DNA from 2 places in the Cellulosimicrobium sp. 4261 genome. Region 1 is predicted to be linked to the other one. Evidence: predicted binding sites of a transcription regulator. Region 1 holds the regulator's gene; the other holds the start of a gene.
What was found. The regulator HrcA, encoded in region 1, represses chaperone genes, less so after heat shock. The targets are predictions, from matches to a motif close to TTNGCACTCGNNNNNNNCGAGTGCNAA.

Region 1 (5,772 bases):
CCGCGTTCTTCACGCGCGGCGCGCTCGACGAGGTGGACGGGCGTCGGCCCGACGTCGCCGCGTTCTTCCGCATCGGCAACGTGCTCAACGTGCTGCTCGCCGCCCTCATCGTCGGCGTCCTGTCCGGGATCGGGTTCTTCCTGTGCGTCCTGCCCGGGCTCGCGATGCTGCTGTTCTCGGCGTTCGTGTACTACGTCGCGCTCGACCAGGGCGTCGACGCGATCACGGCGATCCGCACGAGCTTCTCGCTCGTCGCGAAGAACTTCGGGCAGGTGTTCCTGCTCCTGCTCGCTCTCGTCGGGATCAACATCCTCGGCGCGATCCCGTGCGGGCTCGGGCTCTTCGTGACGATCCCGCTGAGCTACGTCGCCGTCGGCTACGCCTATCGCCGTCTCACGGGTGGGGTGCCGGCCGCCTGACACCCGGCCGCAGCCCTCGCCGCGCCCCGGTGCCGCCCGTCGGTGCCGGGGCGCGGTGCGTCTCGGGCGGGGTGCGTCCCGGGCGCCGGGCGACCGGTCAGGGCGCGGTGACGAAGTCGATGAGCTCCTCGACGCGCCCGAGCAGCGACGGCTCCAGGTCGGCGTACGTGCGCACCGTGCCGAGGATGCGCTGCCACGCGCGGCCGACGTCCTCCGGGGTCTCCGCGGGCCAGCCGAGCTCGCGCAGGATCCCGCGCTTCCACTCGGTGCCGCGCTCGATCACGGGCCACCGCTCCAGGCCGATCCGGGCCGGCTTCACCGCCTGCCAGACGTCGACGTACGGGTGCCCGAGCACGAGCACCGTGCCCGCGGGCGAGCGTCGCAGCGCCTCGTCGGCGATCCGTCGCTCCTTGCTGCCGGGCACGAGGTGGTCCACGAGCACGCCCACGCGCCGCTGCGGCGTCGGGCCGAAGTCGGCGAGCGCGGCCGCGAGGTCGTCGACGCCGTGCAACGGCTCGACGACGACCCCCTCCACGCGCAGGTCGTCGCCCCACACCTTCTCGACGAGCTCGGCGTCGTGCTTGCCCTCGACCCAGATGCGGCTCCCGCGCGCGACGCGCGCCCGCTGCCCGACGACGGCCCGCGAGCCCGACGCGGTGCGCGTCGGGGCGGCGGGGGCGCGGGAGGTGACGGGCGGGGTGAGCTCGACGGGCGCGCCGTCGACCCAGAACCCGGGCCCGAGCGGGAACGTGCGGGTCCGGCCCGCACGGTCCTCCAGCACGACGACGTGCATCCCGCCCGACTTCTCGACCCGTACGACGGCGCCGACCCACCCGGTCTGCACCTCCTCGACGACGAGGCCGCGCTCCGCGGGCTGCGGGCGCGACACGGGTCGCGCGCGGTGGTGGGAGGGGGCGGGCGTGCCGCCGAGGACGTCGGAGCCGTAGCGGTCGAAGGACACGGCGTCACCCTAGGCCAGCGTCCGCCGTGCGCCGCCGAGATCGCCCCGTGCGTCGCCGGATCGGCCTCTCGAGGGTCGACCTCGGACCCTCGGGCCGACCTCGGACCCTCGGGCCGACCTCGGGCGACGGCTCCCGGCGCGCGCGCTCCCGGGGCGGGGTGGTACCACGGACCGATGAGCCAGGAGCGCGCCGAGCCGGACCCGAACCGCTGGCGCGTGCTGCCGGTCTGCCTCGCGGTCGGCTTCATCACGACGCTCGACGTGTCGATCGTCAACGTGGCCCTGCCGTCGATCGAGTCGTCGCTCGACGCGGGTCCCACGGAGCTGCAGCTCGTCGTCGCGGGCTACACGCTCGCCTTCGGGCTCGCCCTGGTGCCCGCCGGGCGCCTGGGCGACGCCGGCGCTCGGCGCGCGCTGTTCATCGCCGGGCTCGTGGGCTTCGCGCTCATGAGCCTCGCGTGCGGGCTCGCGCCCACCGACACGTGGCTGGGCGTCGCGCGCCTGCTCCAGGGCGTGAGCGCCGGGGTGCTCAACCCGCAGGTCGTCGGCCTGATCCAGCAGGAGTTCCGCGGGTACGAGCGCGGGCGCGCGTTCGGCATGTTCGGCGCGACGATCGGTGTCTCGACCGCGCTCGGGCCCCTGCTGGGCGGCCTCATCATCGCGGCCGCCGGCCCCGAGACGGGATGGCGCTGGGTGTTCCTCGTCAACATCCCCGTCGTCGCCGTGCTCCTGCCGTTCGCGTGGCGTCTCGTGCCCGGGCCGCCGCGCACCGGCTCGGGCGCTGCGCGCGGGCCGCGCCGGCTCGACCTCGTCGGGCTCGGCCTGCTCGGCGCCGCGACCCTCGGCGTGATGATGCCGTTCGTCACGACGACGGGCCGCGGCGACGACGTGTCCCGCTGGTGGTGGCTCGTGCCGGCCGTCGGCGCGCTCGTGGCCGCCGTCGCGTGGGAGCGGCGCTACCAGCGCCGCACGGGCGAGGCCGTGCTCGACCCGCAGGTCGTGGGGCTCGGGTCCTTCCGCAACGGCGCGCTGCTCGGCCTCGCGTACTTCGCGGGGTTCACGGGCATCTTCCTCGTCGTCACGCTCTACCTCCAGGACGAGCTCGGGTACACCCCGCTGCAGGCGGGGCTCGTCGGCACGCCGTTCGCGGTCGCGTCGGGCGTGTCGGCGTGGTTCTCGGGCCGCTGGGTCGCGCGCTGGGGCCGCGAGCTCGTCGTCGTCGGCGTGGTGCTCGTGCTCGTCGGGGTGGTCGCCGCGGAGGTCGTCGTGCGCACGCTCGGGAACGACCCGGGCGCCGTCGGCCCGGCGCTCGCGGTCGCGCTGCTGGTCGCCGGTGCGGGCAGCGGGACGGTCATCGCGCCGAACCAGACGCTCACGCTGTCCGAGGTGCCGGTGAGCCGGGCCGGGGTGGCGGGCAGCATGCTGCAGCTCGGCCAGCGCATCGGGTCGGCCGTCGGGATCTCCGTCGTCCTGTCCGTGTACTACGGCGGCCTCGCGGGCGGCGACTCGGCGGCGGACGCGACCGGGCGCGCCCTCCTGGTGACGATCGGCCTCGTCACGGTCGCGCTCGCCGTCGGGCTCCTCGACCTGCGTTCGCGACGAGCGGAGGACCGCCGGACGGGCCGCGCGGACGCGTAGGATTGGCACTCGGAGGTCGAGAGTGCCGACGCCCGCACGCCCGCCCGGGCGGCGACGGTGCGGCACGCGGGAGGTGGACGTGAGCGAGGAGCGCCGGCTCGAGGTGCTGCGGGCCATCGTCGAGGACTACGTCCTGACGCGTGAGCCCGTGGGGTCGCGCGTGCTCACCGAGCGCCACAGCCTCGGCGTCTCGCCCGCCACGATCCGCAACGACATGGCCGCCCTCGAGGACGCGGGGTACATCGCGCAGCCGCACACGTCCGCGGGCCGCATCCCGACGGACAAGGGCTACCGGCTCTTCGTGGACCGCCTCTCGGGCGTCAAGCCGCTGTCCGCACCGGAGAAGCGCGCCATCGAGACCTTCCTGTCCGAGGGCGTGGACCTCGACGACGTCATCGCGCGCGCCGGGCGGCTGCTCGCGCAGCTCACCGGGCAGGTCGCCGTCGTGCAGTACCCCTCGCTGAGCCGGTCGGGCCTGCGCCACCTCGAGCTCGTGCCCGTCGGCGAGTCGCGCCTCCTGGTCGTCATCATCACGGACACGGGCCGCGTCGAGCAGCGCACGCTCGAGGTCGCGAGCCTGCCGGACGAGGGGACCCTCGTCGAGGTGCGCGCACGGCTCAACGCCGCGGCCGCGGGCAAGCGCCTCTCGGACCTCGCGCCCGGTCTGGCCGCCGTGACCGAGAGCTTCCACCCCGACGACGCCCCGCTCGTCCGCGCGGTGGGCGACCTCGTCGCCCAGACGCTCGCGGAGGAGAGCGAGGAGCGCCTCGTCCTCGCAGGCACGGCGAACCTCGCCCGCGCGGGCATGCGGTTCGAGCACGCGCTGCGCCCCGTCCTCGAGGCGCTCGAGGAGCAGGTCGTCCTGCTCGGGCTGCTCACCGAGATGGCCGCCGAGTCGGGCGTGAGCGTCCGGATCGGTCGCGAGACCCAGCTCGAGGGCCTCGCGGAGACCTCCGTCGTGACGACCGGTTACGGTAACGACGGTGACACGGTCGCGCTCGTCGGCTCGATCGGGCCGACCCGCATGGACTACCCCGGCACCATCGCGGCGGTGCGCGCGGTCGCGCGCTACCTGTCACGGGTGCTCGGCACGTGAGCCCCGCGGTCTCCCCGCCCGCGGCGGGCCCGCTCGACGACCACCCCCGACCCCTCCCGACCGGCCCCGCGCCGGCCTCACGACCCGCACCAGCAGAGAGTGACGTGTGAGCGACTACTACGAGATCCTCGGCGTGGCCCGTGACGCCAGCCAGGACCAGATCAAGAAGGCGTACCGCAAGCTCGCGCGCGAGCTGCACCCGGACGTCGCGGGCGAGGAGGCGGGCGACCGCTTCAAGGACGTCGCGCGCGCGTACGAGGTGCTGTCCAACCCGGAGAAGCGCCAGCAGTACGACCTCGGCGTCGACCCCAGCGCCCCCGGTGGCGGAGGCGGCGGCCCCATGGGCGGCGGGTTCGGCTTCCAGGACATCTTCGAGACGTTCTTCGGCGGCGCCCAGGCGCAGCAGGGCCCGATCCCGCGCGCCCGCCGGGGCCAGGACGCGCTCGTGCGGCTCGACATCGACCTCTCCGAGGCGACGTTCGGCGCGCAGCGCGAGCTCCAGGTCGACACGGCGGTCGTCTGCGGTACGTGCGGCGGCACCTGCTGCCGCCCGGGCACCTCGCCCCGCACGTGCGAGGTGTGCCACGGCCGCGGCACGGTCCAGCGCGTCGCGCGCTCGTTCCTCGGCCAGGTCATGACGAGCGCGCCGTGCGCCGCGTGCCAGGGCTTCGGCACGGTCATCCCCGAGCCGTGCGCGGAGTGCTCGGGCGAGGGCCGCGTGCGCAGCCGCCGCAGCATCACGGTCAACGTCCCGGCGGGCGTCGACACGGGCACGCGCATCAAGCTCACCGCGCAGGGCGAGGTCGGCCCGGCCGGCGGCCCCGCGGGCGACCTGTACGTCGAGATCCGCGAGCGCAACCACGACACGTTCGTGCGCCGCGGCGACGACCTGCACTGCACCCTCCAGGTGCCCATGACGGCGGCCGCCCTCGGCACCGTGCTCGAGCTGGAGACGCTCGACGGGCTCCAGGAGATCGACCTGCGCCCCGGCACGCAGCCGAACCAGATCGTCACGCTGAAGAACCTCGGCGTCGGGCACCTGCACGGCAGCGGGCGCGGCGACCTCAACGTCCACATCGAGGTCCAGGTGCCGACGGCCCTCGACCCCGAGCAGGAGCAGCTCCTGCGCTCGCTCGCCGCGCTGCGCGGCGAGGAGCGCCCCGAGCCCCGGCTCGCCGCCGCGCACCCGGGCGTCTTCTCGCGCCTGCGCGACAAGCTGTCCGGCCGCTGAGCGGGGCGCGCGCATGAGTGCTCCGGTGTTCCTCGCCGAGACGGGGACCGACGGCGTCGCGCCCGGCGACCGGTACGTGCTCGACGGCGCGGAGGGCCGGCACGCGGGCGTCGTGCAGCGCCGCGGCGCGGGCGAGCGCGTGGACGTCGTCGACGGCGACGGGCTCCGGCTGCGGTGCGTCGTCGAGCACGCCGAGTCGGGCCGCGTGACGCTCCTCGTGCAGGAGGTGGACCGCGAGCCGGCGCCGGACGTCGTCGTGACGCTCGTCCAGGCGCTCGCCAAGGGCGACCGCGACGAGATGGCGATCGAGGCGGCGACGGAGATCGGCGTCGACGTGGTCGTGCCGTGGCAGGCGGAGCGCTCGGTCGTCGTGTGGCGCGGCGAGCGCGCGGCGAAGTCCCGCGCGCGGTGGCTCGCGACGGTCCGC
Region 2 (5,772 bases), on a different contig from region 1:
AGGCGTCCCGCGCGCCCAGGCGGAGACGTCGCCGCAGGCGCACGCCATCACGCGCTGGCTCGGCCCCGACGCCCCCGACCCGGTGGCCCGCACGGCCGCGACGCTGCCCGACCGCGACGGCTGGCTGCTCGTGTGCTCGGACGGCCTGTGGAACTACTGCTCCCCCGCGCCCGACCTGGCGGCCCTCGTGCGCAGCACGCAGGACCGTGTCGGCGACGACCCGCAGACGCTCGCGGGCGCCCTCGTCGACTGGGCGAACGCCCAGGGCGGCCGGGACAACATCACGGCCACGCTCGCCCGGTTCTCCCGGGCGTCGTCCACGGCCCCGCCGCCGCCCCCGGCGGACCCCGCCACCGCCTGACGCGCACCGCGCGTCGGGCCCCGACGACCCGATAGCCTGCACGAACACCCGCACCACCGAAGGAGCCCCCATGGCCGAGTTCGCCGCCGAGGTCTACCAGAACGAGTTCCTGTCCGAGGGCGCGACGGACGTCCACGCGATCGTCACCGTGACGTGCCGCGGCGCCGGGAGCGCGGGGAGCGCCGGCGGCGCGGGCGGGGTGGCCGAGATCATCATGGTCGACACGTCGGGGTCGATGTCGGGGCGCAACATCGAGGCCGCGAAGCACGCGGCCCAGGTCGCGGTCGACCAGATCCTCGACGGCACGTGGTTCGCGATCGTCGGCGGGAGCCACGTCGCGAACCGCGCGTTCCCCTACCCGAACGCCCGCATGGCCATGGTGCAGATGGAGCCGGGCGCGCGCGCCGAGGCGAAGCGCGCGATCTCGATGCTCACGCCCGGCGGCGGCACGGCGATGAGCACGTGGCTGCGCCTCGCGGACCAGCTCTTCGCGACGGTGCCCCAGGCGACGCAGCGGCACGCGATCCTGCTCACCGACGGCAAGAACGAGTCGGAGCCCCGCGCCAACCTCTCGGCCGCGGTCCGGGACGTCACGGGCCACTTCCAGTGCGACGCCCGCGGCGTCGGCTCGCGCTGGCAGGTCGACGAGCTGCGCGAGATCTCCACCGCGCTGCTCGGCACGGTGGACCTCATCGCGGACCCGAACGAGATCGCCGCCGACTTCGAGAAGCTCATGCAGGCCTCCATGGCGCGCGGCGTCGCTTCCGCGGACCTGCGCGTGTGGGCCCCGCAGGGCTCGCAGGTGCTGTTCGTCCGCCAGGTCGCCCCGACGGTCGAGGACCTCACGCACCGCCGGGCCGAGGTCAACCCGCTCACGGGCGCGTACCCGACCGGGTCGTGGGGCGACGAGTCGCGCGACTACCACGTCGCGGTCCGCGTGGCCTCGAAGCCCGTCGGCTCCGAGCAGCTCGCGGCGCGCGTCCAGCTCGCCGTGAACGGCGAGGTCGTGTCCTCGGGCCTGGTCAAGGCGAAGTGGTCCGACGACGAGTCGCTCACCACGCGCATCAACCCCGAGGTCGCGCACTACACCGGCCAGACCGAGCTCGCCGCAGCGATCCAGGAGGGCCTCGCGGCCAAGGCCTCGGGGGACGAGGCGACGGCGACCGTCAAGCTCGGGCGCGCCGTCCAGCTCGCGCAGCAGACCGGGAACGAGGAGGCGACGTCGCGCCTGCGCAAGGTCGTCGAGATCGACGACGAGGAGCACGGCACCGTGCGGCTCAAGCGCAACACGTCGACGCTCGACGAGATGGCGCTCGACACCGCCTCGACGAAGACGACGCGGGTGCGTCGGTGAGCGCCGTCGTCTGCCCCAACGGGCACCCCTCGGAGTCGACCGACTACTGCGACGTGTGCGGCGAGCCCATCGCCGCGGCGTCGGCACCCGCGGTGCCCCCGGCGGGCGCGTCGTCCCCGGCACCGGGCGCGTCGTCCGGCACCCCGGCACAGGCTCTCGAGTGCCCGAACTGCGGCTCGCCCGCCCCGGCCGGCGCCCTGTTCTGCGAGAACTGCGGCTACGACTTCACCACCGGTGCCCTGCCCGACCCGGTGGAGCCCGCGTCGGCGCTCTCGCTCGACCCGCCGTCGCGTCCCACGCCGGCGACCCCGGCCGCACCCGCCGCCGCACCGGCCGCACCGGCCGCACCGGCCGCACCGGCCGCACCCGTCGCACCGGAGGCAGGCGTCGCGTCGGGCGCGACGCCGCCGCCGCTCCCGGCCGCGTCGCCCGCGTCCGCGGCCACCCCGCCGCCGGGCGCCTCCGCACCGCTCGAGGCTCCGGCGTCGACCCCGGCCACCGGGACCGCCGCGGGTGAGCAGCCCGGCGGTGAGCCCGCCGACCCGGCCTCCGCCGCGCCGTCGGGCGCGCACCTGCCGACGCCGCCCGTGCCCGGGCCGGACCAGTGGGTCGTCGAGATCTGGATCGACCCCGACTGGTACGCGGCCCAGCAGCCCGAGGACCCCATGCCGTCGGCGGGCCTGCCGGGGCTCGTGGTGCTGCGCGAGCGCAGCGTGCTCGTGGGGCGCCCGTCGGTCTCGCGCGGCATCCACCCGCAGGTCGACTGCGGCGCGGACACCGGCGTCTCGCGACGGCACTGCCAGCTCAGCACGGACGGGCAGCGCTGGTGGGTCGAGGACCTGCAGTCCTCGAACGGCACCTACGTGAGCCCCGCGGGCGAGCCGCTCCCGACGGACCCGATCCCCGCCGGCCAGCGACGCGAGCTGGCCGACGGGGACCGCGTGTACCTCGGGGCGTGGACGCGCCTCGTCGTCCGCAAGGCGCTCCCCGGCGAGGCGTGAGCCCGGCTCAGCCCTCCGACGCCTGAGGCTCGGCCTCGGCCGTGATCTGGGTCGCCGCGCCGCCCGCGCGGTGTGCGACCTCGATCCGGCGGGGCCGGGCCTCCTCAGCGACCGGGATCGTCAGCGTCAGCACGCCGTCCTCGTACGACGCCGTGATCTTGTCGAGCGCCAGGCCGCGCCCCACCGTGAGCTGGCGTGCGTACGTGCCGGACGGCCGCTCGCGCGCGAGCCACTGGACGTCCGGGTCGGTCCGCGGGCTCCGCTCGGCGCGGATCGTCAGCGTGCGGTCCTCGACGGACACGTCGATCGTGCCCGGGTCGACGCCCGGGAGGTCCATCGTCAGCACGTAGTGGTCGCCGGCGCGGAACAGGTCGAGCGGCATGCCGCCCGAGGCCGCCGAGGCCGCGGTCGCGCGGGCGCCGGACGCGAGCTGGCCCACCAGGCGGTCCATCGCGTCGAAGGTGCTCGTGAAGGGGTCGGTCATCGCAGCCACACCTCTCACCTCCTCGTCGCACGGTCCCGGGCGGTCCGGGACCGGTCGGTGCTCCCGCGAGGCAGGCACCCCGCGGGCGGCTACAGCTCCTGTTTTAGCACTCTCCCCCCGGGAGTGCCAAGAGGTGCGACGAGGCGTGCCGACCGGCCACGCAGGCCGCGTTGTGCGGCTCCCACACCGGCCCCGCACCCGCGCCCGGGAGCGGTTGGAGGTTCCCTCCAACGGGTTGTGCGATCCGTGCACGGCGGGCCGCCGAGGTGGTCGCGAGCGCCGTCGCCCGACGACCGCCGTCCCGGCCAGAGTGGACACGCCCGCCCACCGACAGCAGGGAGCCCGCGATGACCGACGCCCGCACGGAGACGCCCACCGCCACCTCGTCCGCCCCGGCGGCCACCGCGCCGGCCGCGCCGCGCGAGGTACCGCGCGACGAGCCCGACCGCCGCCGTGGCCGGTTCGCGCTCGACGCCGGCGACGCGGCGCGGGTCGCGACGTTCGCCGCGCTCCTCGCCGCGCTCGGCCTGCCCGGCTCGATCGCCCTGTTCGGCAACGCGGTGCCCGTGACGCTCCAGACGCTCGGTGTGATGCTCGCGGGGGCGGTCCTCGGCGCGTGGCGCGGCTCGCTCGCCGTCGCGACCTTCCTCGCGCTCGCCGCGGCCGGGCTCCCCGTCCTCGCGGGCGGGCGCGGCGGGCTCGGGGCGTTCGTCGGGCCGTCCGCCGGCTACCTCGTCGGGTTCCTCGCCGGCGCGGCCGTCGTCGGTCTGCTCGTCGACCGGCTCCGGCGCGTCACGTTCGCACCCGTGCTCGTCGCGTGCCTCGTCGGCGGGGTCGCGGTCGTCTACGCCGTCGGCGTCCCCGTGCAGGCGCTCGTCACGGGCGTGCCGCTGCCCACGACCGCACAGCTCTCGCTCGTGTTCCTGCCCGGCGACGTGCTCAAGGCGCTCGCCGCCGCCGCGATCACGGTGGGCGTCGTGCGCGCCTACCCCGCGGCCCGCCCGGCCCGGCGCCCGACCGGCGCCGACCGTGCCGCGGCCGACGACCGCCCCGCCTCCTGAACACCTGCGAGAGTGTCCGCGTGCCCGTCGCCCACCAGGTCCTGACGCACGCCGCCGACCCGGCGGTGCGCGACCGTCCCGCCCTGCGCACGCCCGAGCGGTCGCGCACCTACGCCGCGCTCGCCGCGGACGTGCGCGCGGGCGCGACGCACCTGCGCGCGTCGGGCACGCGGCCGGGCGACCTCGTCGCCGTCTCGCTGCCGGACCCGCTGGACCTGCTCACCGCCGTGCTCGCCGTCGACCACCTGGGCGCGACGCCCCTCGTGTGCGACGCCGCCTGGCCGCGCGCCCACCGCGCCGAGGTGCTGCGCACGCTCGCGCCGCGCACGTTCGTCGAGGTGCCGCTCCCGCGCGGGACCGGCACCGCCGACGGCGCGCAGCCCGTCCCGCCGCACGTCCCCGGCCCCGACGACCTCGCGTGGGCCGGGTTCTCGTCCGGGAGCACCGGCCGCCCGCGCGCGGTGGTGCGCACGCGCGCGTCGTGGGCGGGGTCGTTCGACGCCGTCACGCGGCTGCTCGGGCTCCGACCCACGGACGCGGTCCTCGTCCCCGGCCCGCTCGCGTCGTCGCTGTACTGCTTCGCCGCCGTGCACACGCTCGCGGTGGGCGCGTGCGTCGTCCTCACGCGCACCCCGGCCGCGACGACGGCGGCGCTCGCGACGAGCGACGTCGTGCACCTCGTGCCGCAGGTCCTCGACGACGTGCTCGACGCCGTCGCCGCGGGTGCGCCGTCGCGGCTGCGGCACGCGGTCGTCGGCGGGGCATCGCTCGCCCCCGGCGCACGGGAGCGGGCGCGGGGCCTCGGCCTCGACGTGCTCGCGTACTACGGCGCCGTCGAGCTCTCGTTCGTCGCCTACGACCCCGACGGGTCGGGGCTGCGCGCGTTCCCCGGCGTGGACCTGGTGGTCCGTCCCCTGCCGTCGGCGAGCGTCGGCGAGGTGTGGGTGCGCTCGCCGTGGGTGTCGCGGGGCTACCTCGCGCGCGCTACAGGACCGCTGCGGCGCGACGGCGCATGGCACACCGTCGGAGACCTCGCCGACCCGGGTCCGGAGCCGCTCGTGCTGCGCGGCCGGGGCGACGGCGCGATCCTCTCGGGCGGGTCGACGGTCGTGCCCGAGGACGTCGAGGTCGTGCTGCGGGCCGTGCCCGGGGTGCGCGACGTCGTCGTGCTCGGCACGGCGCACCGCCGCCTCGGGGCGGTCGTGACGGCCGTCGTGGAGTGCGACGACCGGTCGGGGCTGCGGGCGCACCTCGAGCGGGTCGCCCGCGCGGCGCTCGCGCCGGCCCAGCGGCCGCGGCGCTGGTACGGCACGCGGGCGCTGCCGCGGACGCCGTCGGGCAAGCCCGCGCGCGGCGCGGTGAGCGAGGTCCTCGGCGGGACGGACCTCGCACGCTCGGGCCTGGAGCCGCTGCGGTGAGCCCACGAGAGCTCGGCGCGACGGACGGCGCGCCCGACGCGACGCCCGTGGTGGTGGCCGCGCGCCGCACGTGGGTCGGCACGGCGGGCCACG

Region 2: a site for HrcA is predicted at 3,304-3,330, ahead of ABIE39_RS15105 (Hsp20/alpha crystallin family protein). Genes of this name have one in related genera too.

What each region holds. Positions count from the first base shown of each region.
Region 1 is NZ_JBEPOQ010000005.1:217,746-223,517, forward strand. It holds gene ABIE39_RS09005 (DUF2189 domain-containing protein) at 1-419, shown strand, start outside; gene ABIE39_RS09010 (DUF3097 domain-containing protein) at 517-1,380, opposite strand; gene ABIE39_RS09015 (MFS transporter) at 1,555-3,018, shown strand; gene hrcA (heat-inducible transcriptional repressor HrcA) at 3,098-4,114, shown strand; gene dnaJ (molecular chaperone DnaJ) at 4,221-5,345, shown strand; gene ABIE39_RS09030 (16S rRNA (uracil(1498)-N(3))-methyltransferase) at 5,359-5,772, shown strand, end outside.
Region 2 is NZ_JBEPOQ010000013.1:41,571-47,342, reverse strand. It holds gene ABIE39_RS15120 (PP2C family protein-serine/threonine phosphatase) at 1-361, shown strand, start outside; gene ABIE39_RS15115 (vWA domain-containing protein) at 432-1,715, shown strand; gene ABIE39_RS15110 (FHA domain-containing protein) at 1,712-2,716, shown strand; gene ABIE39_RS15105 (Hsp20/alpha crystallin family protein) at 2,724-3,209, opposite strand; gene ABIE39_RS15100 (biotin transporter BioY) at 3,548-4,261, shown strand; gene ABIE39_RS15095 (class I adenylate-forming enzyme family protein) at 4,282-5,679, shown strand; gene ABIE39_RS15090 (thiolase family protein) at 5,676-5,772, shown strand, end outside.